Regions from separate parts of the Mongoliitalea sp. genome, predicted to be linked through region 2. Evidence: riboswitches for the same ligand, from Rfam matches in the RefSeq annotation. Region 2 holds a riboswitch; the other holds the start of a gene.

Region 1 (15,646 bases), on a different contig from region 2:
AAGCCTGTCAAAGGCACTCGTCTTAGGCTTCATCTCAAAGTGAAAAGTTTTTTCCATAGGACTATCAACTTTTGGTTGGTTTGCTTATTTTTCTCAAAATAAACGAAAACTTTTACGAATGCTACGAATACACCCACTTTCCACCTATTTCCTTTTGCTGGTTTTTATAGGATTACTCCACTCATGTACTCCACTATCCTACGAGCAATCCGGATACGATACAAGCAACATTCAAATTGTAAGGGATACCTATGGGGTTCCTCATATTTTTGGAAAAACTGATGCAGATGTAGCCTATGGCCTAGCTTGGGCGCATGCAGAAGATGATTTTGAGACCATTCAACAAACACTCTTGGCAGGAAAAGCCATGGTGGGAAGAGTTTTTGGAGAAAATGGTGCTGCAGTAGATTACTTTGTGCACCTCTTAGAGACCCGAACGATCGCTTCAAGCAAATACGATACTGATTTTTCTCCTGAATTCAAGGCCTTGGTCAGAGCTTATCTAGCTGCTATGAATGACTTTGCTCTAGCTTATCCGGAGCGGATCTTACTTCCTGAGGCTTTTCCTGTCTCCGAAACTGACATCATCTCTGCATATATTCTTTCTCTGGCACAAATGTCAGGCGCAGATGAAGCAGTGAAAAAAATAGTCAATGGAACTGTAGATCTACCCGAAGTGAAAGACCCTGCCGCCGGTTCCAATGCGATTGCCATTCATCCAAGGATGACAGATACAGGAGAAGCGTTCTTAGCCGTCAATTCTCATCAACCACTTACAGGTCCGGTAGCATGGTATGAAGCACATCTTTGTTCGGAAGAGGGCTGGAATGCCTTGGGTGGACTTTTCCCCGGCGGCTTGACAATCTTTCATGGAATCAATGAGCATCTAGGCTGGGCGCATACCGTCAACTACCCCGACAAACTGGATGTGTTTCAGCTAAAAATGCATCCAAGTAAAAAGCTGCACTACGAAGTGGATGGAGAGTACCTCCTTTTGGATGAAAAACGAGTGTGGTTGAAGGTTAAATTATGGGACATAATTACAGTTCCTATTCCCAAAAAAGTCTGGAAAAGCATCTATGGCCCTACACTGGTTACTGATCATGGCGTATTTAGCATCAAAACAGGTGCTCTTGAAATCATTACAGCGCCCGAACAATGGTATCATATGAATAAGGCCAGAAATTTCACTGAGTTTCAGGCAGCCATGGACCAAATGGCCTTGCCAGGATTCAATACCGTATATGCAGACAAATACGATACAATTTATTATGTCAGCAATGCATTACTGCCCAAAAGAAATCCTGCCTTTGATTACAGTAAAACACTACTTGGCGACAGCAGGGATAAATTATGGGACTCCTATCATCCATTCCGTGCATTACCTCAACAAATCAATCCTGCTTCAGGCTACCTGTTTAACACTAATCATAGTCCCTTCAAAGCCACAGATGAAATGTCGCAACTAGCCCCATCATCCTTTGACCCGCAAATGGGCTATCTTTTAACTGATAACAATCGTTCGGTTAGGCTTGCGAGCTTATTAAAAGACCAACTAAGTATGTCTTACGAAACTTTCAAAACCATCAAGTTTGATAAAACTTTACCAGACAGTCTTCTGTATGAAATGAATGTGAATCCGCTATTCAAATTAAAGGCTGAAAAGTTTCCATCCATCTCAAAAAGTATCCAAGCCATCCAATCTTGGGATCGTACAGCAAATACCAACAGTGTGGGGGCTGCTTACTTTGCTTACATCTATTACTTTTTGCGCGACAGAACCCTTGAATTGAACTTAGATCCCAAGCGTACCCTCACGGAGGAAGAAGCTGTTTTGGCAATTGAGTCTGCTCAGAATTTTTTCCTAACTTCATTTGAGCAGTATCCAGTCACTTTGGGAGATTACCAGAAATTGGTTCGTGGCAATCAGGAAATGCCATTATTCGGATTACCAGATGTCATCTCAGCCATGCGTTCGGAGCCCCTCAATGAAAAGGTAAGAAAAGGAGATCAAGGTGAATCATACATTATGATGGTCAGATTTGGCAAAGGACTTCCTCAGGTAGAAACTGTTAATGCTTACGGTGCATCGAATCAGGAGGATAGTCCTCACTATGCAGATCAAATGGGGCTTTTTGTCCGGCAAAAACTCAAGCCTATGACACTTGATAAGTCAGAAGTTATGAAATCCGCCCAACGAATTTATGAACCTAAGAAACAATAAAATCATTTAAATACATACACTTATGGCAGCAATGGAACTAGGAATCGGAAGCCAAATCAGGCATCCGAAATTTGGAAAAGGAGTAGTGGTGGAATCGGATGCCTCTTACTACAAAATCTATTTTAACTACACGGGAGAAGTAAAAACAATTGCCCGAGACTTCCCAAATTTTGAGTTGATTGAAAAAAAAGAAGCGGAATTTCAACCGATCACTTTGAGTGACATCGAAAAAGCCGTAGAAAATGTCATCAAAAAAAATCAGCCAAAAGAAGAAGTACCCAAAGTTACCATGGCTCAAAAATGGATCAATGGAACCATCACGCTCAATCCTTTCAACCCTGAAATGAGCAATAAGGAAATTCCCATTAAAACATTCTTCCATAAAATTGTCATGGTCCGGGAGCGATTGCGGGTATTGGAGCAAAACATCAACAATCATCCCAAGCTGGATGATGAAGATAGGGTGCAGATGCAACAATACATTACTCGATCTTATGGCTCTCTAACTACCTTCAACGTCCTATTTGCAGACAAAGACGACTATTTCAAGGGTACTGGAAAGGATGATTAAAAGAAAAAAGTTGAATTTTACCCAAAAAATACCCTGATCAGGGTATTTTTTTATGTTGCTAACTTGTGTAAGTTTGTAACGGGTGATTAAGCAACTTTTTGAAATACAGTTTTTATAACATTAATGGAGGGGCTTGTTTAACTTACACTTTTTAACCCCTCTATTTTATTTTTTACTTGACCTGAGAAAAAAACAATCTTAAATTACAGCTGATTAGTCTGAAAATAAACCCAAATGGAACTTTACGCCAAAGCTTTATCCTTTGCAGTACCTTTCTTCTTGATATTAATCATTATTGAGGAGTTTGCTGCACGCCGCATGAAAAAACAAGTGAACATAGGTATGGACACCATTTCCAGTCTAAGTTCAGGAATGACCAATACACTCAAAAACTTGATGGGATTATCCGTGGTCATCGTTTCGTATGGTTGGATGGTAGACAAAGTAGCGCTTTTTGAGATTGAGAGTACCTGGTGGGTGTATGTCATTGCATTTATAGGAATTGATTTTGCAGGCTATTGGACACATCGATTCGACCATACCATCAATGCTTTTTGGAATCGTCACATCGTCCATCATAGCAGTGAGGAGTTTAATCTCAGTTGCGCCCTGCGGCAATCGGTATCAGCGATTTTTGGGATTTACTTCTTCCTATATATCCCGATGGCGTTTATTGGAGTGCCGGCACAAGTTGTAGCCATTATAGCTCCAATCCATCTATTTGCCCAGTTTTGGTACCATACCCGTCTGATTGATAAAATGGGTTTTTTGGAATACATCCTAGTAACACCTAGTCATCACCGAGTACATCATGCCATCAATGATATTTATTTGGACAAAAATTTAGCTCAGATTTTCATCATTTGGGATAAACTCTTTGGAACTTTTCAGGAAGAATTAGAAGAAGAACCTCCTGTCTACGGTGTGAAAAAACCAGTAAATACATGGAATCCATTGATCATCAACTATGTGCATTTGTGGACCTTGATTCAAGATGCTTGGAGAACCAAAAGCTATTGGGATAAATTGAGAATTTGGTTTATGCCAACAGGATGGAGACCGGCAGATGTAGCGGAAAAATATCCTTGGGCTTATTGGAAAAATGCATTTGAACAGGTGAAATACGATAGTAAACCTTCCAAAGCTTTACAGACTTGGTCTTGGATTCAGTTAATTGTGAGTTTTGCAATGGTATTCCATGTATTGATCGCATTTGTTAGCTTTCAATATCTAGAAGTGATGTTGTATGCCTCCTTTATGATGGTATCGATATTTGCTTATACCAGTTTGATGGATAAATCGAAAATTGCCATTCCGGCCGAAATCATCCGATTTGCTATGGGCATAGGTTTGATTTATTGGAACGGAGGTTGGTTTGGATTACAGGAAATCATCCCTGGAGCCACCTTAATCATTGGAGTATACATGGCTATCTCATTGGTGATGACCTTTTTCATTCTTTCCAAAGAAAGAAAAGGTGACTTAGCTATGAAGCCCGCTGAGTTGGTTGCAAGTAATTGAACCTATATGTAGAGATCAGAATTCTAACGAATAATCAGCTTACAAGCGATTCCCTTAAATTCACAATTATAACTCATATGGTGGAATTGGCAAAAAGCCGATGCTAGTTGTTTATCTGATGGTACTAGCATCGGCTTTTATTTTTAAAACCTTGCGGTAAATCGTCCAAAGAAATGACGCGGGGCCTGTGCGAAAACGGCAAGTTCATTTCCTACCGGAGCACCATCCGTGAAATACAATTCATTGAACAAATTATTGACCTCCAAATCAAAGGTATAATGCTTTCCAAACTTTTTGGACAGACGCAAATTGTTGACCCAATAGGCAGGCAGGACAAAATCCGGATTATTGGTCAACTCAGTAAATGAATCACCTACATAGCGCGTATGAAATTCAACTTGCAGATTTTTGATCGGGCTGTACTGCACACGTGCATTTAGGAATACCTCGGGACTAAAAGGGGTGCTGATATTGGTAAACACTTCCGAACTTCCTTCGGGCTGATAGCGACTGATGATGCTACGCATATAAGTTGCGTTACCCAGTAATCTGAATCTATCCGATAGCTTGGTAGACCAATCCACTTCAACTCCCCTACGGTAACTATCCTCCTGATTGGCAAATAGCTGGAGGAAAAACTGATCAACAAATGCTCCAATAGGTGCAATTTCATTTTCAAAATCCATGTAAAAGAAGTTGAGTTGAGCATTGGCTTTTTTTGTTGCTATGCGATACCCTAACTCGTAATTATTGACAAATTCTGCCCGTACGTTATTTTGATCTTGGAGAAAATCAATGTTACCGGCATTAATCTGCACACCACCTAAGAAATCTGAGCGATTGGGTTCCCTGCCTGTGCGACCAAAGGAACCATACACATTTTGAAGGGCATTCAGCTGATAAGTCAATCCCACTTTCGGATTCAAAAACTGCCAGCTGTACAAGGGAATGGTTCTATTTTCTCCCAAAAACTGAGTATCAGGCGTCAACTGAAGATTGACAAATCGAGCTTGCAAGTCCCCAAAAAAGACCCAGTTTTGATGGGTATAGGAGGCTTTGGCAAATGCAGAAAACTCGTCTTTGACTGAGCGATCTTGATAATAAGGATTAGCAAAGTTTGGTACTACCTGCTCAATGTTTCTCCTGCGGAAGGTATAGGCATGTACACCAGCACTAAGATCCCATGCATCACTGGAATGTTGCAGATTACTCATGACACCGTAATGATTGTTGAAGAGCGGATAATTGATTTGCACAAACTGCTCCCCATCCACAAAGCCGAAGGGAAAGTCTCCTCCTGCCCCACCATAATAAATGCTGCTGGTCAGTGTCGTGTTTTTAGAAATAGTTCGGATATGCTCCAGCTGCGCAAAAGATTGTCCAAAATCATCCCGATCATCCTCAAAGTTGAGATTGGTCCGTGGATTTTCTCTCGCTAGAGAAATTGGAACAGGAATATAACTGAGTTGACTTTTGGTTCGTCCATTGAAACCTGTAAACCGAATGATATCTTTGTCCCCAAAATAGCCTCCACTGAAGAAGAAGGAATACGAGTCGGTACCACTATGGTCTCTGAATCCATCCGAAGAAGTCATACTGACACGAGAATAAAAAGCCATTTTGTTGGGCAAAATGCCTGTTTTAACTTCGGCACTCCCTTGCCAAGTATTAAAACTACCTCCCAATAAGGACACGGTGGTTTCCGGTGCATCCACATTCAAGCGAACAGATTCGTAACTAATACTGCCCGCATAGGAAGCTGTTCCATTGGTACTGGTTCCAACGCCTCGTTGCACTTGGATGGACTCCACGCTATTCGTAAAATCGGTGAAATTGCTAAAAAACACCCCCTGATCAATCATATCGTTCAGTGGAACACCATTGAGGGTAATGTTGATTCTTCGTTGATCAATCCCTCGCATACGCATGGTGCCATAATTAGTGAAGCGTGTACCTGACTCTGAATTTGCCTGTATACTTGGAGCCAAAGTTTCCAAGACAAATGCCCCATCTTGCCCGTTGAACACTTCGTTTAACTCTTGATAATCCACCGTTTTTTGTGTGATTGGCGATAATTTATCAGCACGTATAGCCCTCACCATCACTGCTTCAGAAAGCAAAGCCGTTTCCACTAATGTAACGTCTAACTGACGATTTTCGGTCAAATTAATCAGAAGTCGCTGTGTTTGGTAACCGATAAAACTGACTTCAAGCGTATACGTTCCTGCGGGAACATTACTCAGTTGATAGGTGCCATCTATTGAGGCTACAGCACCCAATTCGAGGGATGAAATGAACACGTTTGCCCCTGGAAGAGGCTCGTTTTGTTCATTGGTAACTTTTCCTGATACGGAAAACTGGGCTTGGGCACTCGATACAAGTGCCCAAAGGCAAATCATGAGTAGTTTTTTCATGGATGACAAAATTGTTAGGTTTTAGAAGCAGGGGCTTCTTTCCTGTACAGTTCCTACGGCCGCATTATCGGCATCAGGTTATACGGGTTTGATCTCAGCCTTTCCTAGAGGAAAAGCACCCCTTTTGTCTGCATTAGTTAGATAAATAGAAATTTGTAAATACTGGTTCTTTCATGAGGTTGATAAGTTCTTCCGCAGTAATCAGCTCTTTACTTTTCAACCAGTGGATAAATTGGGACCATCGCTCCTCCTGCATAAGTCCCCAATTTCCTGCATCATCGAAATAATAAGGATTGATGGCTTCCTGGCTTTGGATCAAAAAATCTTTGTCTGCTAATTCTTCCAAGTTTTCTTGCTTATAAAGCGCATCTACTGCCAATTGAGGGTTTTCTTTGATTAACTGAAAACCTCTCCTACTAGCTCGAAGGAATTTTTTGTAAGCCTCCGGATCTTCTGCCAAGAGCTCAGGATGTGCCAGCAAAACAGGGGAATAGCCATAGGGAATACCAAAATCCTTCAGGTAAAAGGCATTCAATTCCACTTGTTTTTTTTGCGCCATGACACCTTCCCATGGCATAAATACCCAAGTTGCTGCTGCATTTCCTTCCAAGAGGGTATTCCAAATGCCCAATTTTTCAGGAACAAGCTTGATATGTTCCCCTTTTCCGCCATCAGTCTTGATCATTTCAGCGACTATATGATCTTCAAAGCGGGCATTGTAACTCGCATATTCCTTGCCGTCTAATTGGCTGATGCGATCCAAGCCCGAAGATTTCAGACTTACGATGGCACTGGCATCCCGTTGCAAAACTGCGGCAATGGCCATCAAAGCGGGTTTTTCAGGATTGGCACGGTAGGCGATCACGCTTTCTGAAGGAGCCATCGCCAGGTGCACTTCTTTAGACGCGACAAGGCTGGCTGGCGTACGTGCATAATTATCTACCGAGGTAGAACGCAGCTGAACATCTAGTCCTTCCGCTGCATAGAAACCTTGTTGAGCGGCCACAAAAAAGCCGCTGTGATTGGTATTGGCAGTCCAATCCAATGCTAGGATAAATTTTTTCATACGTTTTTTTTTAAGCGCTTGCACGCAAACCAAGTGATATACCTGCCTTTTTTCAAAGACAATCCAAAACACTCAGCAGCCTACAAGCAATCAATTAATGATTTATTCCTACGCCCGCATTACCAGGATCAGGTCTAAGGGTATGATCTCAGCCCGTTGTATTAAGGCACCCCTATCGCTTTCGAAACGCAAATAAAACCTCTTTTGTTTTTGTTTACAAGCTTTGGTAACAACCAAACTTCCATTTTGTCAGAGATGGCGTAATTTGGATGTTTGAAAATGTCAATGATGAAGTGAATTTTGTACGGCTCCGAATGGAAGAGTAAGAATACATAATATTGCCTGAAATTAATATTCAAGTCATCTGCTTCACCGGCTTCTGTTCATGTACAACTCAAATTGCACCTGAACGGGTATAAAATTCAATTTTACAGCATTTTTTATACCCGATAAGGTGTAATAAAGTTTGTGTGCATTTAAACCTGATCAGGAAAAATGCATGAATGTTTTGTGGGAATCTTTAAATAAGACGATGCTGGATATCATTTCACATATGACCCCGCTTTCAAAAATCAAGATTCAACGCATCCACCATTTCCACCCAACGCTTCATCTTTTTCTGAATCACTTTCCAATGATGCTGATCTTCTTCGGTAATAAGCGTAATAGCTTCCCCTTCCATGCCTGCCCGACCCGTTCGACCGATTCTGTGGATGTAGTCTTTTGGGGATCTTGGTAACTCAAAGTTGACCACATAAGGCAAGGCCTGAATATCAATTCCTCTTGCTGCCAAATCAGTCGCTACCAGTACACGCACCTTGCCTCCTTTGAATTGCTTCAATGCTTCCATACGTGCCCCCTGACTCTTATCCCCATGAAATGCCATGGCTTGGATGCCATGTTTATTAAGTTTGGTGGTCAGATTATCCGCGGTACGAATAGATGAAGCAAAAACCAATACTTGTTGCCAGTTACCTTCTGAAATAAGGTGTCTTAACAAGGGCCCTTTTTTCTCTTGAGTGATCAAATAGGCTGTTTGATTAATTAAATCAGGCGTGACATCTTCTGACTGTATCTCAATCTTCAAAGGATTGTTCAACAACTTCCCAATCAAACCTTCGACTGTCTCGTCCATAGTCGCCGAAAACAGGATGTTTTGCCGCTTTTTCGGCAATCGGGAAAGAATCTCATCCAGCTCCAGCTTGAAACCTAAACTCAATACCTTATCCGCTTCATCGAGTACTAAGGTTCTTAAACGATCGATGGTGATGGCATTTTTTGCTAGCAGATCCAAGAGACGTCCAGGGGTAGCCACCAAAATATCCGTCCCGTTTAAGTTCATCATCTGCGGATTGATCGATACCCCTCCATACACAGCCATACTTTTGACTTTCCTTGGAAGATACTTTCCAAATAATCGAATAACCTCCTCTACCTGAGCAGCCAATTCCCTAGTAGGAACAATCACCAGAATGGGGATGGACCTGCTTCTATGGACCTCGACCGCTTGCAAATCCTCTAGAATTGGTAGCATATAGGCAGCGGTTTTACCTGAACCCGTTTGTGCTAAGCCCAGCACATCTCTTTTTTGAAGAATAGCCGGGATTGTTTCTACTTGTATAGGATATGGGGCTTCGTAATTAGCTTGTTGGATGGCTTGAACGAGGGCAGGCGACAAACCGAGTTCGGAAAAATTCATGAGTGGATTTACTTTTTCACAAATGTAGTGATTTTAAAAAGAAGGCTAATACCGAGAGTAATGCTATAAAGGTACGAAGGCACTAAGTTTTTTCATTTTTTTATGCCTTCGTTCATTTATGGCGAACATTTGAGAAATTATCTATGCAAATGGTTGATCAATGGCGGGACTAGGTTGAGTAAAGTATTGAGGTCCATTTTCAGTCATGTAGAAGCAATCCTCTAGCCTTACCCCAAATTCCCCTACAGTATAAATTCCTGGTTCGTTGCTGAAACACATACCCGCTTGTAAAGGGGTGGTATTTCCTCTCACCAGATTGGTCCATTCGTGCCCATCCATTCCGATCCCGTGCCCTAGACGGTGGGAGAAGTACTTGTAATCAGGCCCAAAACCTGCTTGGTCTATGACTGCTCTTGCGGCCGCATCCATCTGTTCGCAGGTAGCACCCGACTGCTTAGCTACTTCAAAAGCTGCTGTTTGCGCTTCTTTTACTACATCCCACACTTGCTTTTGTCTATCGGTGTAATCTCCAAAAACAATCGTTCGACTGATATCGGACTTGTACCCCTCCACCGTGCAACCTCCATCAGCCAAGATAATATCGCCTTGCTTTAAGGTTTGGGTTTTGCTGCTTCCGTGAGGAAAGGCTGACCATTCACCAAAATTAGCCCCGATAGAGCCGCTGAAGCCTAATTTCTTGTGGGCATCAGTAGCAATATCTCGGAAGTCATATTGATTCATGCCTTCTTGCAAGGAGTCAAACAGAATTTTATAGGCTTCAATAGTCGCCGTATTGGCAGCTTGCATCAAGGCAATTTCGGCGGCAGACTTGTACATCCGACAACCCGCAGTGACTCCGTCACCATTGACAAAGTTGAGTCGGGCAGTTTCATTTTTGATGCCTTCATACAGAAAAAAACGGCAACGCTCTTCTATGGCAACTTTTTGGTTGGGCGTACCCAAATCCTTTAATAACTTCGCAGTCAGCGCATAGGGACTTTCATGTTCCTCCCAAGTCAATACCTGATTCCCAAACTTCACCAACTCCTCCACTTTATCCCGCTCAAAACCCGGACAGATATAGGAGACGTCTCCTTTCGCGGGAATAACCGCAGCCACCATTCGCTCAGATAGGAAAAAATCAAAATCCAGAAAATATTTCATACTGGTCCCCGGCTCCAAAAACAGTGCATCAATTTTTTGCTCTTGCATCAATTGCTGCGCCTTGGCTATTCTGGCCAAGCGCTCTTCTTTACTGATTGGCTGAATCGCCAAATTCAAGGGTTGAATTGTACTACTGGATGATGAAGAAGATTCCTTATTTTCGGAAGTGGAACAGGCAAAAGCAGGCAAAGCCAAAGCTGGCGTGAGAGATGCCCATTTGACAAATGATCTTCGATTAAGTTTCATGGTGGTGGCGTTTTTCAGAAAAATAAATAATTCTGTCCTATCTGAATGCTTTACAATGACTGAATTACATAAAAGGTAAAAATCAATAGTCAAAAAGATATTGCATTTGTTGCTCGCTTTCCCGTATTTAGCATTCCCAAATGGAACTTTAGCTCAGTTGGTTTTGAACGTCCCGACAAGAGTCGAGAAGGTTGTGGGTTCGAATCCAAAAGTCCAAGACCATTAGTAATAATTATTGTAGGGAACTTTAGCTCAGTTGGTTTAGAGCGCTGCCTTGACAGGGCAGAGGTCGTGGGTTCGAATCCCTCAAGTTCCACTTTTTTAGATTTTTAGAAGCGAGAAGCGAGAAGTGAGAGGTTAGACTCGTTAGGTTGGTAATTAGCAATTTTTTAGTGAAAACAAGAGGCGAGAACCAAGAATCAAGATAACTAATAATGATTTATTGGAAAATTATTCCAATATTTAGTTCCAAGTACTTGAAATAACCATGACTCGTCAGAAATGAATCTATTCAAATTTAAACTCAACCAACTCCTTTTTTTGTCTTCATTTATCTTGCCCTTCTTCATTGCATGTACCACTCACCAAGACCGTAACCTTGCAAATGCTGAAATAGTCATTGATGTAGACACTTCAGTCAAATTAAACTATTCAGATATCTTCGAATCCCTTGAAATTATTCCTTTGGAGTCCACTCACGAACTATTGGTAGGGGATATCGATCAAGTCCTATTTGCAGAAAACAGGATCTTCATTGTAGATGAAAACAAAACAAAGTCATTATTTATCTTTGACGGTTCAGGAAAATTAGTGAAACGAATAGAAAGTAAAGGACTTGGGCCCGGTGAGTTGTTTAAACCAACTTCAGCACAAGTTCTCGACAAAGAAAATCAACTGGTCATTTTTGACGGTAGACAGGGCAAATGCATGTTCTACGACTATGATGGGAATTTTTTACATGAAATCAGATATAAAGATTGGTTAGCTACCTATGATTGGATTTATCATAGAGGGCATTTCTATTTTTACAGCGAAAACGGAGAGGATTTCGAGGATAGACTTTTTAAAACAACAGTAGGAATGCAAACAGTATCGAGAATTAACACCTTCTTCAAAGGGGATTCAAAAATTATCAATGGTACGAAAAACGCCTATTTATACCCTACCTATGAAGGCTTTAGCTTTTTATTTAATGAACGCAATTCCAACAGAATTCTTGAAATTCAGGATGATGTTATCAAACGTCAATATGTATTTTCTTTTTCCAAAGACGAGTTTAAACCAGATTTACAACGAGTTTATCAAGCCATAGATTTCACAAGAGAATTTTGGAGACAAGATCAATATGCATTAGGTGATGGATTAATTGACGGAGAAAAGATTACGTTGCTTTCTATTAACAAAGGCAGAGAATCAAAATTAGCTCTTTGGAAAATGGAAGAGCATGCTGTTAAAATTGTAGAGGCCATTCAAAACGACATGGACCGCTTAACCCCAGACATCATTTTGGTTTGCATGACTATTTTCGTGGCCCCGACGCATATGTTTGGGCAGCATTTCCAAAAGAGTTGGAAGAATTTGAAAAAAAATTCAGACCGGGACAAAACCTTTACCCCAATTTCGCTAAGCAATACAAAATTGGTTCTGACGATAACCCCATCTTGTTTGTATATTCATTCAAGAGGTAGTGTTAAATGATATATAGGAAGAGAATTTTTATGAATTGGCGGGTTTGGGATAATTATTACCTGAATTATAATGGACTTGGGCAGGCCAATCAAATGTTTCATAGAGGAATACCCCTTCATTACAGTTCAGGCGAAGCCCTGTTGTCACGCAACTCAAAATATCTGGACGGAATCCGGGCAATGGTAGGCTATGGTATTACTGGGAGCATGGTGGCCGCTGCTGCAAGTCCGATGTTGATTGAGACTTTGGCCCCTTTAATGGCAAGCAAGACTGGAATTGATATGACTATCGAGGCTACATGGCAGGCGGGTAATAGCCTTCTTTTCAACGGTAGCCTATCTCAAATGGATATAGCGGATATTAGGTTTGCGGGTATAGGAGGAAAATACACTTATGTTTTTCAAGCAATAGTAGATTTTGATGCAGGTGGTTTAAAAGTAGCAGGTGCCAATAAAAATCCATTAAAAGTCGGAATGGATTTAGGGATAGGAAGGTTTAACAGCTGGCATTCAAATGAAATGAAAATTGCAGGAGTTGATAAAACAGTTATTAATTTCTTTAATCGCGTTAACCAACCATTAAGGATAACTTTTGTAACCGGAGTAAAATCAATTGTCAAAGATGAATGATAGAAAAAGAGCTTTATTAATTCTGTTGGCTTGCTACATGTTATATTTCGTTTGGGAATATAATTATAATAGGTTACCAAAAAACTACACTATAGGAAAAGTAACCAACATAACCGTGGGATTTAAATCGGATAGCAAGGTTGAATACGAGTTTTTGTATTTCGGCAAAGTGTTTCATTCAAGATACTGGAAAGGAGATTATCGAGCCAAAATCGGAGATTCATTTTTAGTTGAGTTTGAAGTAAATAACCCCAAGAAATCAAGAATACTTTTATACTATCCTATACCCGATTCATTAAATGTGAGCTCACCTAAAGAGGGATGGTCAGAAATTCCTATTGAAGTGGAAAAGTACCGAAAAAACAGAACCCAGTTATATGGTCTTTATGATAGGTTATTTAAACCAAACGCTGATCAAAAAAACAATTGATTGAGTAAATTTATGATCAGATTTTGGGAAACACGTTTGTAAAATTTACAAGAGAAATTAGCTCCATAAAGCTTCCGATCTCCAATCCAGTATTTCACCATCTTTATCTGCAGGTATCTCGAGATATTGAATAGGAACGGTCGGTTACCTTTAAGAACATTTTTGATATTTTTCAAGGTAATGTCCAAATCATGGTCCATCAAAAACCTTCTAGATTGATAGACTTTAAGCTGGAAAGCATCTAGATATGAATTAATCATCCTTGCTTCCTTAGTTTTTCCTATGACCCTACTGGAGGAAGAATTCCATTTATCAGGATGGCATTTGTACTTTGTTGATAGTTCAAGCAACTGAGATTCCAAGGTTAATTGTATAGGGGCTCCAGATTTGGTCGTGGAAGTATTATCTCCCAGCAATAATCAAGTAGAACTTCGTCACAAATACGAAGTGTACGAAGAATCGGGCGTAAAAGAGTATTGGTTGGTAATCCCTGACAGTCAAACCCTCTTGATTTACACATTGATCAATGGAAAATTCAACGCCTCCCGATTGATGACCACCGGAGACCTCGCCAAATCCTCGGTAATCAAAGGCTTCGAGCTGAATTTAGAGGAGTTTTTTGGGGGTTTTAGGTGATTTTTGGAAGCCACGAATACACGGATGATCACAAATATTTTTCTGACTCAGAATTATCTATTTCACCTCAGGGTCCATTTATCAATCGAATGTTTTAGACCTCAGGGCTAACGCCCCTCTTGATCAGTTAACTTTAGTTTTTTTCTACGAAGACTACAGGGCTAACGCCTCTTTCGGTTAAGCTCCATAAATCAAGGAATTATTTCGATCCTATTTCCAATTTATATCAACATTATTTCGCGTAGCATATTTCCCTCGCTCTAACCCTCTAAATCTCTCCATCCCAAATATCCTAATATCAAAAAATATCAACCAATATCCATTATCCAACCCCAATTTCCTCCATCCCCAAAAATGGTCTTGCCCCCTTCTCCAATTCCCCTTATCTTACGAGTTCAAATTGTTGACTATGAAGAAAATTTATACACTATTCATGGCCATGCTTGTAGCCGTACAAGTAATGGCCCAAAAAAGCCCTGAGGAGTTTCTCGGCTACCAACTAGGAGAACGATTCACCCCTCATCATCGAGTAGTAGCTTATTTCGAACACTTAGCTGCCACCTTACCCAATGTGCAATTGGTGCATTATGGAGAGACCTACGAACACAGACCACTTTTTGTAGCGATCGTTTCTTCTCCAGAAAACATGACTAATCTGGAAAATATCCGCTTGGATAACCTTCGCCGAACAGGCATGGTAGAAGGAACTCCTTCTACAGCAGTTGCCATGAACTGGATGCAGTACAATGTGCACGGAAATGAGGCGGTAGCAACAGAGGCTGCCATGAAAACCTTCTGGCAAGTAGCCAATCCTGCCAATGCAGAAGCAAAAGAATGGTTGAAAAATCAGGTATTGATTCTAGACCCGTGTGCCAACCCTGACGGCAAAGACCGCTACACCGTTTGGTACAACCAAAAACAAAATAAGCGTCTACAACCGGATCCACAATCAGTGGAACATTTTGAGCCGTGGCCAGGTGGTAGACCTAATCATTACCTGATGGACTTGAATAGGGACTGGGCTTGGCAAACACAAAAAGAAACGGAGCAACGCATTAAACTCTACCATCAGTGGATGCCACATTTGTTTGTGGATTTCCACGAGCAAGGTATCAATGAACCTTTCTATTTTGCTCCTGCTGCTCAACCTTTGCATGAGCAAATAAGCCCATTCCAATTCGAATTCCAAACACTCTATGGACAGCATACCGCTTCCAAGTTTGACGAAAATGGCTGGTTCTACTTCACCAAAGAGCGTTTTGACTTGCTATATCCAGCTTATGGAGACACTTGGCCGACCTATAATGGTGCCATCGGTATGACCATCGAAAAAGGTGGTTCAGGTCGCGCTGGTTTG
Region 2 (15,646 bases):
GCAGGTTACGAACAATATGAGATCTCCAACTTTGCTATTCCGGGAAAAGAGGCCATCCATAACAGCAACTATTGGAAAGGCCATAGTTACCTTGGCATAGGTCCAAGCGCTCATTCTTTTGATGGAAGCAAGCGTTGGTCAACAGTTTCAAATAACAATAGTTATATCCGTTCTATTCAAGCAAGGGATTTTTCGGCGCAGGAAGAAACCTTGGAGCCTGTAGACATCCTCAATGAGTATGTGCTAACTTCTTTGCGTACCAGCTGGGGCACGGACTTGCAAAAAATCCAATCTGAATTTGGAATCAATTTATTAGAAGAAAAAAAACCCTTAGTCACTCAGCTTCAAGCAGAAGGAATGATTATTGTTGACACACAACATATCCGATTAAGCAAAAAAGGAAAATTTCTTGCCGACAGCATCGCGAGTGCCCTCTTTATAGACTACCTTTGAGATATGAGTTCAGATAAATACAGAGACTTTTCGACTAGAAAAAAAGAAGCAATGCCTCTCAGCACTGCTTTTGAAGATTTACTGCGCGCATACAAGATCAAAGACAGATTTGATGAACGTGCATTGATTCAGGCTTGGCCAGAAATCATGGGAAAAACCGTTGCAAGCCGGACCACTTCTGTTTTTATTAAAGACAAAAAACTTTTTGCCACCATAAGCTCTGGACCGGTCAAACAAGAACTTCGCATGAATCAAAGCAAGTTGATCCAACTAATTCAAGAGCGATTTGGTAAAGAGCTTATTGAGGAAGTGGTTATTCTTTAATTCCGGATCAATCCTGTGACCCAAACACTCTTCGCATCAAGGCAGTAGTTCGCTGCATAGGATCCTGTCGGATTTTTGCTTCCTCCTGAGCTACTAAAGTAAATAGCCCATTGATTGCCTGCTGGGTTACATAAGCATTCAAATCCGGATCAATTCTACGATTGACCAAAGGGATAGCATTATAGGTATTGGCGATATCCGTATAAAAACGGGTTGCCCCAACTTCATTCAAGGATTTTTGGATTTCAGGCTGAAATAATTCAACCAATTGAGCTTCGGTAGTTCTTCTCAAAAACTGAGTAGCCGCATCTTGCTGACCGCTCAACAAAGCAAATGCATCTTGAATGGTCAATTGGCGAATAGCGCTTGTAAAAATAGGAATTGCTTGTCTTGCCGCATTTTCAGCTCCACGATTGATAGACAACAAAGCTCTGTCAACTTCCGAACCAAGCCCAATCTGTCTGAGTGTATTTTCTACCCTTCTAGCATCTTCCGGAAGCATAATCCGGATCAGCTCATTACCCCAAAAACCATCCTGACGGGAAGCCATGGTAGCACCATTGGTGATCCCCTGCACTAATGCCTCTTTCAATCCTCCGGATACTTCCTGCTGGGTCAATGGTCCACCGCCTCCCATGCCTTGTAAAATTTTATTCAGGTCACTGGCATTGCATCCGACAAGGAACAAGCATAGAACTGCAATTTTGAATATGGTTAACTTTTTCATGCTACAAATTTATTCATCATTTTTGTACCAAAGCAATCAACGAAACCATTCAATTAAAGTTTAATCAGTATTATTGTAGCGATATATTCAAAAAATGATAAAACTGCCTAAAATACATACGGGAAAACTAAGCTTGATTAGTGCTGTATTGATATGGTTGGCGCTTTTATTTGTGGACATCACCAGAATTTTTGGAGAGCTCAACCAATTAGGTACCGGTATTAGTCCGGAATATTCCTACGCATTGGAAATTCTATTTTTCATCACGGTTTACATCTTCTATGATTATACCATCAATTCCAACAAGAATACAGAATTTTTGGAGTTGATCTGGAGAGCCGCCTCCACTGGTCTCTTAGCTTTAACTGTATCACTAATCATTCGGGGAATCTATTTTCTTTTAGGAGATGGAAAGTTAGCAGTGGACCCTTTACTTAGAAACTTCTTCTACCATGTAAATTTTGCGCTAATCACCATTTTTTTAATTTCTACATTAATCCTTTGGAGAAGATTGATTCTTTATCAAAAAACCAAAAGAATTGTACAGCAATGGCAGGCATTTGAGGTTATTTTACTCATGAGTATGTTTTTTGTGTTTTTAAACAACAACTCCCTTGACTACAGTTTCCTATTCGGCATGGTGTTCATGTTCATTTTTTCGATTTCCCTTTCAGTCAATTTGAAATGGATACCTTATCTCACATTCAAGGAAAAGTGGAAGTCTATTCTTTTCTTTTTTATCATTTTGATATGTACCATTTATCTGTTTTCGCAACTTTTATCATACAGCGATACTGAACTTGTTTTTGTTAATCTGACTGACAATCTGTTTTTGATCGCACTGTTTGGGTTTATATTTATATATTCGCTATTCAGCTTACTTGTCACCTTATTTAACCTTCCCACATCTTCTGTTTTTGAACAAAAATTAACAGAAGCCATTAATTTTCAACGCCTGAGTCAATCCATCAAGCCTGGACAAAGTGAAACCCAAGTGTTGGACATTTTGATAGATTCCTGCATGAGTGCGTCTTATGCTGATGCTGGTTGGATTGAAGTAATAGATGAAAACTTAGGACCACAGATTGTCCACCGAAGAAGTATCAAAGAATCCGACCGGGATAAAATTCAACTTCATATTGAAAGTATAGATCCGTTTACTGCTTTTAAATGGAATAACCCCAAGAACGAATACGAAATATATCAGGGAAGAATCTCCCAAGGGGGATATTTATCTGCCTTGATGCTTCCTTTGGTGACTAATAACCAAACCTTTGGAAGGATTTTCTTGCTAAAAGAGGTGAAAGAAGGTTTTAACAAGGAAATGCTCAATATCATCAGCACCTTTGTAGGACAGGCCTGTATTTCGGTAGAAAATCACCGGCTTTTAAATGAGGCCATCCAAAACGAGCGCTACAAAGAGGAATTAAAAATTGCCCAACGGGTACAGCGGAGCTTGCTGCCAGAAAAATTGCATCACGATGAATATTTCGAAATCTGTGGCTTTTCTGAGGCTGCGGATGAGGTTGGAGGAGATTACTACGAAACCCAACAGTTGGGAGAGCATGAATTTGCTGTGATCATTGGAGATGTATCAGGAAAAGGCACTTCTGCTGCATTTAACATGTCCCAAATGAAGGGGGTTTTCCAAAGTTTGGTTCAGCTACATCCAAGTCCCAGAGATTTTATGATCAAAGCCAACAAGGCTTTAAGTTTTTGCTTGGAGCGGCAATTATTTATAACTACTACATATCTCATCATCAATACGCTGAAAAAAACCATCAAATTCAGTCGGGCGGGTCACTGCCCTACCTTGTATTACGATGCTAAATTGAAGCGATGGGACTATTTAAGCATCGATGGGATGGGATTAGGTATCATCCGTACGGATATATATGAAGACTTTGTCCATGAAAAAACCATCAATTTCAATCCACATGACCTGATGGTTCTATACACAGATGGATTGGTAGAAGCCAGCAATGAAGAAAGAGAAGAATTTGGCTATGAACGGTTAAAAAAACTCGTAGAAAAGCACCATGATAAGCATCCGGAAGAAATTCAAAAGTTGATAATTGAAGGCGTTTTTGAGTTTATCGGAAAAAATCAAGGGCTAGACGATGACTATTCATTAATGGTTATAAAATTTCTTTAACTTAAATCAAATAATCACGTTAAATAGAGCATGTTAAAAATTGATATTCAAATAGAGCAGCAAATGCACCTGTTGATCCTTAAAGGAGAAATAGATGCAAGTAACTCGGTGGACTTGGATTCTGCTATTCAGTCCATCTTTGCACAAGAATGCTCCATTATATTGGTGGATGGCAGGGAGTTAGATTATATTTCTTCTGCCGGGCTTGGCGTATTCATGTCTTACCTTGACGATTTTCAAGAGAAAGGCATTCAAATTTTCATTTTTGGCCTAGCTCCAAAAGTATTGCAGGTGTTTGAAATATTAGGCTTAGATAAACTGATTAGCATCCGTCCCAATAAAGAGGATGCATTGGCACTGGTAGGATGAGTCAGAGTTTGAAGTTATATTGTGATACAGGTCAGTTGACCCTTCTAAGGCAGTTTTTAGAAGATTTTCTGATGTCTACAAGCTTGAACGAACTTGAGAGACATCAAGTATTGCTATCTGTGGAAGAGGTTACGGCTAACCTTATAATCCATTCTCATGCCTGCAATTCGAGTGAATTTATTCAGGTAAACGCCCTTCTTGAAGAAGATATCCTTAAAATAGAAATCCATGATCAAGGTGCGGGTTTCAACATTTTGGATTACGAAGAACCAGAAATTGATCAACTCATCACCACCAAGCGTAAAGGTGGATTGGGAATCATGTTGGTTAGAAAATTTATGGATAAAATTGAATTTGAAACCAATGGCAGAAAAAATACCTGCCGACTCTTTAAACTTGTGAATTCCAAATAATTGTTAATTCCAAGCGTAAATACGCTTCTTCTCCCCTAAGTATTGATATAAATTCGTAACATTGCATTCTATTCGCTGCATTGAATTCAATTATGAATAAACGGAATTTATTAATCGGAATACTCATTCTATTTTTTGGCTGTAGCCCTAAAACTGGTTTAATCCAGCCGGAAAATACAACGGTTGAAAGTATCCCCTTGCTTGTCATTGAAGGGGAGGAAATTCAATCTGATGAATTTTTATATCTCTTTTCCAAAAACAAACAGTTTGACAACAAAGAAGAACTCTTAACTCAAGAGGAATTTGATCAAAACTTGGAGCTATTTATCAATTACAAGTTAAAAGTCAAAGAAGCAGAGCGTCAGGGCTTGGATAAAAATGAGGAATTTGACCGGGAGTTTGAGATGTTCAAGCAAGATCTTATCAAACCTTACTTGATCAAAAACTCCTTACAGGAAGGTGAATTGCTCAAGGCATATAACCGTATGCAGGAAGTAATCAAGGCTAGTCATATTTTGCTTCAATTCCCCAGCAATGCCTCAAGGGAAGACTCAATCGCTGTATTTAAAATGGCCCAGAAATTGAAGTCTGAGGCTGATGCAGGTGCAAATTTCAATGAATTGGCCAAAGAATACTCTGATGATCCATCTGCACAAACCAATGATGGGAGCTTAGGATACTTTACTGCCATGCAAATGGTCTATCAGTTTGAAGATGCTGCATACAATTTAAAGATCAATGAAATCTCTGAGCCTGTATTGACAGACTTTGGATATCATATTATCAAATTGGAAGATAGAAAACCAAACCCAGGTGAAATTCGAGTTTCCCACATACTAGTACGTTCTCAGATAGGTGATCCCGTATCCGAAGAGAGGGCCTTAAGAAAAGTAGGAGAAATCTACAATGAATTACAAAAGCCGGAAAGTATTTGGGAACAAGTTTGTCAACAATTCTCAGAAGACGTTGGCACTAGGAATACGGGTGGAAGACTGCCTTGGATTAGCTTGGGCTCAGTGATTCCAGAATTTGAAGCAGTGGCATTTGCCTTACAAGAAGAAGGTGAAATTTCTCCACCAGTGAAGACTCCTTATGGGTATCATATCATTCGATTAGAAGAAAGGAAACCACTTGCTCCTTTTGAAGAAATGGAACCCATGATCAAATCCAGAATCATGAGAGATTCCCGATCTAGCTTAATTGGATCTCAAGTGGTAGCCATGCAGAAGTCTCGATATGGATTTGTAGAAAACGAGGAAGTTTTTGATCGAGTGATCGCATTTGCCAAGGACAAAAATATGAAGGAAGCGTTGGCGGCATTGGAAGGGGAAGAACTGGGTCAGCAAGAGCTCTTCCGTGTGAAGGACCAATCCTACTTGGTAAAGGACTTTTTGGTACATGTAAAAAACAAAGAAAATCAAGTGATTACAGGTAGGCCACAGACTGCCTTTGAAAGCCAGTTAAATGCTTATGTATCAGCTACCTTGGATAGAATCGAGGAGCAAGATTTGGAAGAAAACAACGAGGAGTATCGAATGCTTCTCAAGGAATATAGAGATGGTATTTTACTATTCTCCTTGATGAATGAGCAAGTTTGGCAAAAAGCTCTAGAAGACAGTGTAGGATTGGAGCGGTTCTTCCAACAAAATCAAGAGCGCTACTATTGGAATGAGCGTGTGAACGCAATTCTGGTAACCATGGCAAAAACTGAATCTATTCCTTCAGTAAGGAGATTCCTGAGCGACAAGGTATATAAAACAGACTTAACAGATCGTTTAGAAAATACCTTCTTACTCAATGACCCATTAATGTTCACCATGGAAGAAGGCTTATTCGAGTGGGCTAACCACCCTGTCTTGAAGGGAATCAATGTAGATAAGCCTTTCCATGAACTCAAACAAAATGGAAAAACCCAATTCGTCATTGTAAGCCCAAGAGTTCCTGCTGCTCCTAAGCTGCTCAGCGAGACTAGGGGAAAGGTAATCCAAGACTATCAAGAATACTTAGACAATATGCTGATTACCAATTTGAAGGAAAAATTTAACTTCAGCATTGATGAGAATGAAAAAAATAAGATCTACGAAAAAATCGCGTATAATTAGTTCAAGCTTCATTCTTAGCTTACTCTTGATTTCGTCCTGTGACTTCTTCAAAGTAAAATCTACTCAAAATGAAGAAGAAGACCGGATACTAGCAACAGTTGCCAATAACAGCTTATTACATTCTGATATAGAGTTTTTGCTCAATGCTCAACTATCAGAAGAGGATAGTGCTGCAACAGTCTCCCGATTTGTGCAATCATGGGTACGGCAACAATTGATGATAGCAGAAGCGTCCAAGGCCATCAACTTCAATACTCCCGAATTTAATCAGCGGATCAAAGAATATAGAGAATCATTAATGATCCATGAATTTGAAAAAAATTACATCAATACTCAGATTGATGAAGAAATAAAAGAACAGGAAATACTCGAGTACTATGAGTCCCATAAGGATAATTTCACCTTGAAGGAAACCATCGTACGGGGGAATTTCATTAAAATAGAAAAGAATAGCCCTCAAAAGAATGCATTTGAGCGGGCAATTCGCCAAAAAGAACAAGATCGATTGATGGAGCTTAGCTTAAAGTTTGCCAGCAATTACTACTTGGAAATTGATAATTGGATTCGCTTGAGTGAATTAACGGCTAATACTCCACTCAAAAATGAAGCCAATACCGCCCAACTCCTAAGGAGCGGCAGCTTTATCAAGGTTGATGGTGAAAATTATTCCTACTACTTTGACATTTTGGAATACAAATTGCAAAATCAAGTACCACCGCTAGAGTTTGTTAGGGAAGAAATAACTAAAATACTCTTGAACAAGCGGGTGAACATGTTGAGAGAACAATTGCATAGAGATATATTTACGCGCGCATTAGAAAATAAAGAATTCAGTATTTATGAATAAATTAAAATTAACCGTTGGTTGGCTATTTTTCATAGGGATCATTGGCTTGGCACATGCCCAAGAGCAAGAAGAGAAAAAAGAGACCCCAAGTACTCCTCCAACTGGACAGATTATTGACAAGATTGTAGCCAAAGTCAACAATTATATTTTGTTGGAGTCAGAGGTACAACAAGCATTTATTGAAGCTGTTGCTTCTCAAAGTCAGCAAGGTTTTGAGGCACCAACCCGTTGTGAGGTATTTGAATCTTTATTGATTAATAAGTTGATGGTTGCCAAAGCGGAACTAGATTCTGTCATGGTGTCGGATGCAGAGGTTATGTTTGAAGCAGATCAGCGATTCTCTATGATGATGCAGCAATTCGGTGGAGATGAAAATATCCTGATCGAAGCGTATGGAAAGACCGCTGATCAAATGAAAAGTGAAATCGAATCAGCTCTACGTGAACAGAAGGTCATTGGTAAAATGCAACAAAAAATCACAGCTGATTTGACAGTGTCTCCTGCGGAAGTTCGAAGGTTTTTCAATGCTATCCCTAGAGATTCCCTCCCTTTCTTCTCCGCCGAAGTAACGGTTGGTCAAATCGTACGTAAACCTGTTGTCAACGATAAAGCAAAAGAAGATGTGCGTAAGCGCATGATGAATTTCAAACGTATGATCGAAGATGGGTTAACAGATTTCCAGTCCTTGGCCCGTGAATATTCGGAAGATCCTATGTCTGCTATTCAAGGTGGAGAGCTAGGATTCTTTAGAAGAGGGGAATTGGCTCCCGAGTTTGAAGCTACGGCGCTTGGACTCAGACCTGGAGAAATCAGTGATCCAGTAGAAACCATGTTTGGTATTCACATGATTCAGCTATTGGAAAGAAGGGGGAATACGTATAATTCCCGCCACATTCTGATCAAACCTCAACCCAGTGAAGATGATATTTTAAAAGCAGAACGCTTTCTTGATAGTTTGAGAACAGAAATCATGGCTGGAAAAATAGAGTTTCCAAAAGCTGCTAAAGACCATTCCAATGATAGGGCAACTTCCGATAATGGAGGCTTCTTTGCAGACCCAATGACACAATCTAACCGATTAACGCTACGTACCCTAGAGGATCCTATTCTTTATTTTACCTTGGACACTATGAAAGTTGGGTCCATCACTAAGCCCATACGTTTTGAAGATGAGCGTGAAGGTCCACAAGTGCGTATCCTTTATTACAAGCAGCGATATCCAGCACACCGAGCCAATTTAACAGATGACTACGAAAAGTTAAAAGCTGCCACACGAAGGAAGAAAGAAGAGGAACTTTTGAGCAAATGGTTCTTATCTGCCAAAGAGGAGGTATTTATTGACATTGATCCATCTTATGATCGCTGTAATGCTTTACAAGATCGATAAATCGGTTTAGAAAACGCTCTGTATTAAAATCAAAATCAGCTTGAAATCAGTAGTTTCTGATTTCAAGCTATTCTGACACTCAAATTGGTTTTAGAAATATTTTTAGCTTTGCATGAAATCGAGTAAAAAAGCTAATGGTTATTTTTTTCAGCCAAAAAACATCTGTGTCAATCCGCAAAAATCACATTCTAAATGTGTGTCTAAAAACTTTCCTTATCTTCTGCGCCTTCCGCGAGCATAAAAAATCCCGCAAAAGCATCCGAATAACACTCTTGCGGGATATGGACTATAAATAATACGCTACATTAAAACAGAAACTTCACCCCTGCTAAGAAATTGGTTCCTGCCTGTGGATAAAAGAAGTTCTCTGTGACCAATTCTCTGCCACCCATCGCCTCGGCTGGTAAGAAATAGCTAAAGGTATACCCATTGGGCTCGTACAATCTATTGAAGATGTTATTCACCAAGACCGTGATTTCCATATTTTTTACAAACCGTGGTCTTAGGGCATAGTTAAATCTCAAATCGGAAGTCCAGAAAGCATTCAGAGAGCGTGCTTCATTTTGGGTGTTATCCAAAAACTGTCTGCCCACATACTTATTCATCAAAGACATTTCAAAACCCTTGAAAGGTCTATAATCCACAATTGCCGCCGCCACTACATTCGGAGAAAAAGCAATGTCTGTGTTCGTATGCACAATCATCTCCTGTCTAAATTCTGCTGTAGAAAAGTCGTCTATGTACTCAATAAATTCATCAATCTTATTTCTGCTCAAGGCCAAGTTAGCCGCCACTGTCAACTTGTCCGTCAACTTATATGCACCATCTAACTCAATACCCATGCGATAAGAGTTATCCACATTGTCACGGACATAGGCTCCTACATCATTCAACTGACCAGTCAACACCAATTGGTCGCGGTACTTCATGTAGTAGAAATTGGCATTGTATGTGAATTTCCCGGTCTGAACACGGTAACCAGCTTCGATATTCTGCAAGTTTTCGTGTCTTGGCGCTCTGTCAATAATCGGAGAGTCCGTAAAATCTCTTCTGACAGGTTCTCTATTGGCCACAGCATAGGACGCATACCATTGTTTTCCAGGACTAACCTGGTACGTAAACCCTACTTTTGGATTGAAGAAAGCAAAATTCACCTCGCCGGTCACATCTCTCAAATCATTATTAATCCCATCAAAGCTGTAATCAATCCATCTTCCCTGAAGGTCTCCAAATAAAAACAATTTATCAGTAGCCTGATACGTAGCCTTTCCATAGATATTGATGTCATCTTTGATAGCTACATTGTCATAATAGCGATCACGGATATTCACAGGTCCTGCAAACCGCATCCAGATAATCTCTCCAAAATGATCTCCTATATAACGGTTTGCACCCCCACCTAAGGTCATATCCCATCTCGCATCCTCTGTGACATAGTTTAAGGAAAATACTCCTCCGAAGAAATCATTGTCCAACCATCTTCTACGAATGATATCCATGCGAGAAATTGTTTCGCCACCAATCACCAAATTTGGCAATCCATACCTGCTTAAACGGTCATTTGCTCTAAACTGCTCAAAAAAACCACGACCATAGGTATAATGCAAAGCTGCGTTAGCTTTCAAACCCACTCCCAATTCACCTGTATAAATCAATTGATAATGCGATTGTTTGTAGTCGTCTACCTGATTATCGTAGGTATAAGGGTTGAAGGTACGGTTGGTACGCAAAAGATTTTCCGGAACGCCCTCCCAAGCCTGGTAAGTTACTTCTGCACCAGCAAAGACATTCATTTTCACCACATGCTTTTCACCGTAATATCCACCCGATAGAAAATAGGAACGCAAATCTGAAGAGGCACGGTCGATGTATCCATCAGAACTAATACGAGAAAGCCTTCCATCAAACGCCCAGCGATTATTGATCAATCCAGTTCCCACTTTGACCATATGCCTACGGGTATTGAATGAACCAAAGGAGTTATCCACTTCAGCATAAGCTTCATCCTGTCTTGTATCTGTCTGAATATTCAAACTCGCACCAAAAGTAGCAGCACCGTTGGTAGAGGTCCCAACCCCTCGCTGTATCTGAATGTTATCCACAGAAGAAGCAAAGTCGGGCATATTGACCCAAAATACCCCATGAGACTCCGCATCGTTTAAAGGAATCCCATTAACGGTTACGTTGATACGTGTTTGATCAGAACCACGAATTCGCAGCCCCGTGTAACCCACACCAGCACCGGCATCTGAGAAAGACACAACAGATGGAGTAAAGTTGAGTAGAATTGGGATATCTTGTCCAAGATTTAAGCGAGCGATATCTTCTTTACTGACTTTACTAAATGTGGTAGGTGTTTTTTCGCCAGCCCTAGTAGCAAAGACTATAAACTCCTCTGTTTGAATGGCACTTGGACTCAAGGTTATAGTAATTTCATCGCTAATAGGAACAGTGATTTCTTGCGTAACAGGTTCATAGCCCATAAAACTCACCCTTAGGGAATAATCCCCTGCAGGGATATTGCGGATATCAAATTTTCCTTGGAGATTGGTGGTAGATCCTCTACCCGTCCCTGTCAAAACCACGTTAGCACCTGGGAGTAGCTCCCCAGATAGATTTTGGACGACCCCTTTCACTGCAGATTGTGCAAGGGCAAAACTTGTGATGCTCAACAAGAGCAACAGCGAATAAATTTTTTTCATGATACTTATGCAACTTGTATTTTGGTTAAACATAGAAAAATCTAGGGGCGATTTTTCTTTCCGTTTGTTTACCCGATCTGAACACACGCAGACATGCGCGCACAACAATAGAACTAAGCTATTATTTTGTAATACGTGTATTCAGTTGTACTCATTTCCCTTCGCCGGCACTACCCGGATCAGGTATTGTGGGTATGATCTCAGCCCGTAATTTTAAGGCACCCCTCATGATCTGCGAGCAAAGCTAGATTGCCTACGGGTAAAAACCAAATATTATTTCAGCTCCCTATGATAGTGAATAAAAAAAGCCTGTCCCTATGAAGAGGAACAGGCTAACTGTTAGTGGCTTCAATTAAGATATCAATTCCTACCCAAATGTCTTAAATGATTGACATGTGAAGCCAACGCTACTCTCATTTTTGGATGCTCTATGTAAGGAATGCCATATTCCTGACAAGTCTGCTTGATAATCTGAGAAATGGCAGGATAATGAATATGAGAAATATTTGGAAACAAATGATGCTCAATCTGAAAGTTTAGCCCTCCAATAAACCATGATAAGATTTTGTTTCTGGTAGCAAAATTAGCAGTTGTTTTCAACTGATGAATAGCCCAGTCATCTTCCAATTTGTTAGTAGCCTTATCAGGAACAGGGAAAGAGGTCTCTTCTAATACGTGTGCCAATTGAAAGACAACACTCATAATAACTCCAGTCGATAACCCGAAAAGCAGGAAACCCACTAACCAAGGCAAAAATCCCATCATGTAGATTGGCAAAGCAATAAACAGGAATAAATGGACTACTTTAAAACCCCAAAATGAGATATGTTCTTTCACATCCATTTTTTTGATAGGCGTTTCACCAACTTTCCTGGTGACATATTTCTTGTAATCGGTGAAAAACACCCAATAAAAATACAAGATAGAGTAAATGAAGATAAAGTAGCGATGCTGATACTTGTGGATTTTATAGCGTTTTTGAGTTGGACCTAATCGCAGAAAAACGCCTGCATTCAGGTCATCATCATGATCATCTACATTGGTAAATGAGTGATGGGCGACATTGTGCTTGGTTTTCCACATGAAGACGTTAGCTCCAAGGAAATTGATAGAAATACCTGCCAATTCATTGACCCAGCCTTTTCTACTGAAACTTCCATGAGCTCCATCATGCATGACATTGAATCCAATGCCGGCTGTCAAGGCTCCTAGAATAATCGCTTCTAATATGGCAAAAGGCCAAAATGGAGTAAAAAACACTAGATGGATGTAAATAAAAACGAATGCCACAACCATCACCACTGCTTTGAAATAGAGTGAGAAATTGCCTGTTGGGTTAATGTTTTTTTCAATAAAGTAGTTTTTGATCCTTTCTTTTAAATCGGCATGAAAGGTAGATGCCGTACTAAACCTTGGGGGACGCATGTGTAATAAATGGGGGATAATTAGTTAATCAGAATGCAAAATAAACTAAAGGATTATGATACATTCTGCTATAAAGATAGGACAAATTTGGATAATTCCAAGTCGAAGCCTACAAGCATGAGAGAGAATATGTGCTTATCTGGTGATCAATCCTTGAGCAAACAGACCATTCACAGTCTTGATTGCACTTTCCAAACGCTCTTTAGAAGAGCCTGATATAATGTTAAAAGATGTTGGCGACTTTTCTAAAAGTTGCTTGTATAATTCAAAAAAATGGCAACGCATCTCTGGATCAGGATGCTCTCTCAGAGGATCATCCTCCCAAGGAATGTCTATATTCGTCAATAAATATAAGTCATAATTCCGGTCTTCTATTTGTTGCTTTACCCATTCATGCACCTTTCCATATTTGTGTTCCGACCATACCTGAATCACATGTAAATCAGTATCACAAATTAGGAGTTCATCAGATTGAGCGGCTAATCTATCTTCCAAAGATAGCTGTCCTTGAGCTATGCTTAGCAAATCATCAAACTCGTACGGTCTATCCAAGTTTTTAAGATACTCCCGAGCATACTCTTCCACCCATAAACAATCAAAATGGTCTGCAAGCTGTTGGGCTAGTGTACTTTTACCAGTGGATTCTGGACCTATAATAACCACTTTCTTAAGCATGCTGTACTTTTTTAGCAGTTTTCATCCATTCGATTAAGCCAATCGTGGCTAGTACTGTGAAAAACAAAAACTGGAAAGATGTCAGCATCAAGCCTTTGTAAAAATACAATGGGACCGAAACAATATCCGTAATGATCCAAGCAATCCAGTTTTCAACTTTCTTCTTTGCCATCAACCACATTCCCACAAATGCTGATGATGTAGTAAAAGAGTCCCAATAGGGTACATCTGAATCGGTGAAATTGAAAAGTACGGTGTAAAGCACGCCATAAGAAACCAAAAATAATCCTACGGATTGAATAATGCCTTTGGTGGATAACCAAGTTACCGGCAACTCTTCCTTTCCTTCAATTGGTCTACTCCACAGATACCAACCATAGATGGACATGGCAAAATAATAAGCATTGATGCCCATATCTGCATAAAGCTTATATTTCAAGCAGATGTAAACATAGATAATGGTGGAAATCATTCCCGTAGGAAAAACAAGAATGTTCTTTTTGATAGAATAAAAAACCGAGGCAATACCAAAAAAGACGGCAACCACCTCCAATAAAGTCATCTCAGCCAAGCCATCTAGAATACCTTGCCAAATCCATTGAATATCCATACAGCGAAATAAGGTAGAAAATTGGGAAGATGATAGAAAAAGTGGTTGAAGTAACGAAAAAGATATTGCGTTACTATCAACCACTGTAACTACTACATGCTTTAAAAGCATGAAAACACTACTTTTCTAAAGGCAATTTGATGACCTCCAATAGATTTTCTTTGGTAAGCAATTGTTGAGCAATTTGCTGTACACGCTCCTGAGTAACTGCTTCAATGCTTTTTCCCGCTTCCAAAAGACTTTCGAATGGGAAATCATATTGTCTGGCAGCTGCAATTTGCCCATTCCAATAATTGTTTCGCTTCAAATTTTCCTGATAGGCAATTCTCCTTTTTTCCTTGACCTTATCCAAGTCTTCCTTCGTCGGTCCCTCTTCTTGTATTTTCTTGACTTCAGCCCATGCCGCAGCGGTTAATTTCTCTACCATATCCGGACTGCATGGGAATGAAATGGAGAAACTCAATTGACCGACTGGCTGATTCGTCATGCTTCCACTAGCACCTACTCCATAAACACCCCCGATTTCTTCCCGTAGATTTTCAATCAATTTAATGGTGAGAATTTCTCCTAAAAAAGAAACATCGCTGGCCAAAGCCCTATCATAGGCGTGTTCATTGGAGAAAAATAATATCACTTGACTCTTTTCGTCTGTTCCTACACGAATGGTTTCTGATCGTCCTTTCGGGGGCCGGATACCCAAATCTTTAAAGCTATCCACACTCGAAATATCCCCTGGCAAACTAGCAAAATACTGCTCTATCATAGGCAAGAAGGTTTCTATGTCAATGTTACCTGTAAAGTAAAACTCAAAGTTCGCCGCATTGCTGAACCGATTCCTGTAGATTTCTAAGCCCCTTTCCACACTGATTTTATCTAAATCGGCAGGATCATAAATGCTGAGGGCTCTTGGGTTATTATTTGCAATTAGCTTGTTCAATGCTACACTAAACTGAAAATCAGGATTTGCCTGTGCTGATGCTAGTTGTGTCTTTTGGTTATCCACATAGACTTGGAAAAGTTCTGCATCTTTTCGAGGACTTGTAAAATATAAATGAATCAACTGCATGGTTGTCTCCAAATCCTTTGGACTGGTTGCCCCTCCGATTGTTTGTGAATAGGTCCCAATATTTGGAGTGACTGAAACCGTCTTACCAGCCAACATTTTTCTCAAATCAGATGGTGAAAAATCACCAACACCCATAGTATTGACCATCACTCCTGCATAGCTAGCACTGTAATGATCCTCATCTCCGAACACTGAAACCCCGCCGTTGCCTCGAATCGTGAAAAGAATTTCATCATTTTTGAAATCTGTGGACTTCACAAAGACTCGAGCTCCATTGGATAACACAAATTCTTGAACCTCCACCGATCCATGCGCTACTACCTCAGTGATTTTCCCAGGTGACGGTAAATTAGTGAGCAGCTGATCCGCCAATAATTTTTCTTCATAAGGA

Evidence for each region. A riboswitch is a leader RNA that binds a small molecule or an ion and turns the genes downstream of it on or off. The one in region 2 is predicted to bind thiamine pyrophosphate.
Region 1: another riboswitch for thiamine pyrophosphate. It lies ahead of ACXIUD_RS00625 (TonB-dependent receptor); the one in region 2 lies ahead of ACXIUD_RS01110 (TonB-dependent receptor).

What each region holds. Positions count from the first base shown of each region.
Region 1 is NZ_JBSZCK010000003.1:63,539-79,184, forward strand. Features, by position in the region: gene ACXIUD_RS00605 (hypothetical protein) at 1-57, opposite strand, end outside; gene ACXIUD_RS00610 (penicillin acylase family protein) at 119-2,224, shown strand; gene ACXIUD_RS00615 (hypothetical protein) at 2,247-2,795, shown strand; gene ACXIUD_RS00620 (sterol desaturase family protein) at 3,030-4,316, shown strand; gene ACXIUD_RS00625 (TonB-dependent receptor) at 4,460-6,730, opposite strand; TPP riboswitch at 6,765-6,863, opposite strand; gene ACXIUD_RS00630 (ABC transporter substrate-binding protein) at 6,864-7,796, opposite strand; TPP riboswitch at 7,884-7,980, opposite strand; gene ACXIUD_RS00635 (DEAD/DEAH box helicase) at 8,362-9,495, opposite strand; gene ACXIUD_RS00640 (M24 family metallopeptidase) at 9,637-10,905, opposite strand; tRNA gene ACXIUD_RS00645 (tRNA-Val) at 11,147-11,221, shown strand; gene ACXIUD_RS00650 (6-bladed beta-propeller) at 11,407-12,603, shown strand; gene ACXIUD_RS00655 (hypothetical protein) at 12,624-13,223, shown strand; gene ACXIUD_RS00660 (hypothetical protein) at 13,216-13,653, shown strand; gene ACXIUD_RS00665 (Uma2 family endonuclease) at 14,026-14,289, shown strand; gene ACXIUD_RS00670 (M14 family zinc carboxypeptidase) at 14,699-15,646, shown strand, end outside.
Region 2 is NZ_JBSZCK010000004.1:39,641-55,286, forward strand. Features, by position in the region: gene hemW (radical SAM family heme chaperone HemW) at 1-453, shown strand, start outside; gene ACXIUD_RS01070 (DUF721 domain-containing protein) at 457-777, shown strand; gene ACXIUD_RS01075 (DUF4197 domain-containing protein) at 785-1,504, opposite strand; gene ACXIUD_RS01080 (GAF domain-containing SpoIIE family protein phosphatase) at 1,599-3,659, shown strand; gene ACXIUD_RS01085 (STAS domain-containing protein) at 3,690-4,028, shown strand; gene ACXIUD_RS01090 (ATP-binding protein) at 4,037-4,441, shown strand; gene ACXIUD_RS01095 (peptidylprolyl isomerase) at 4,534-6,543, shown strand; gene ACXIUD_RS01100 (peptidylprolyl isomerase) at 6,503-7,390, shown strand; gene ACXIUD_RS01105 (peptidylprolyl isomerase) at 7,383-8,777, shown strand; gene ACXIUD_RS01110 (TonB-dependent receptor) at 9,083-11,479, opposite strand; TPP riboswitch at 11,619-11,715, opposite strand; gene ACXIUD_RS01115 (fatty acid desaturase family protein) at 11,840-12,904, opposite strand; gene ACXIUD_RS01120 (AAA family ATPase) at 13,040-13,579, opposite strand; gene pnuC (nicotinamide riboside transporter PnuC) at 13,572-14,189, opposite strand; gene ACXIUD_RS01130 (M16 family metallopeptidase) at 14,308-15,646, opposite strand, start outside.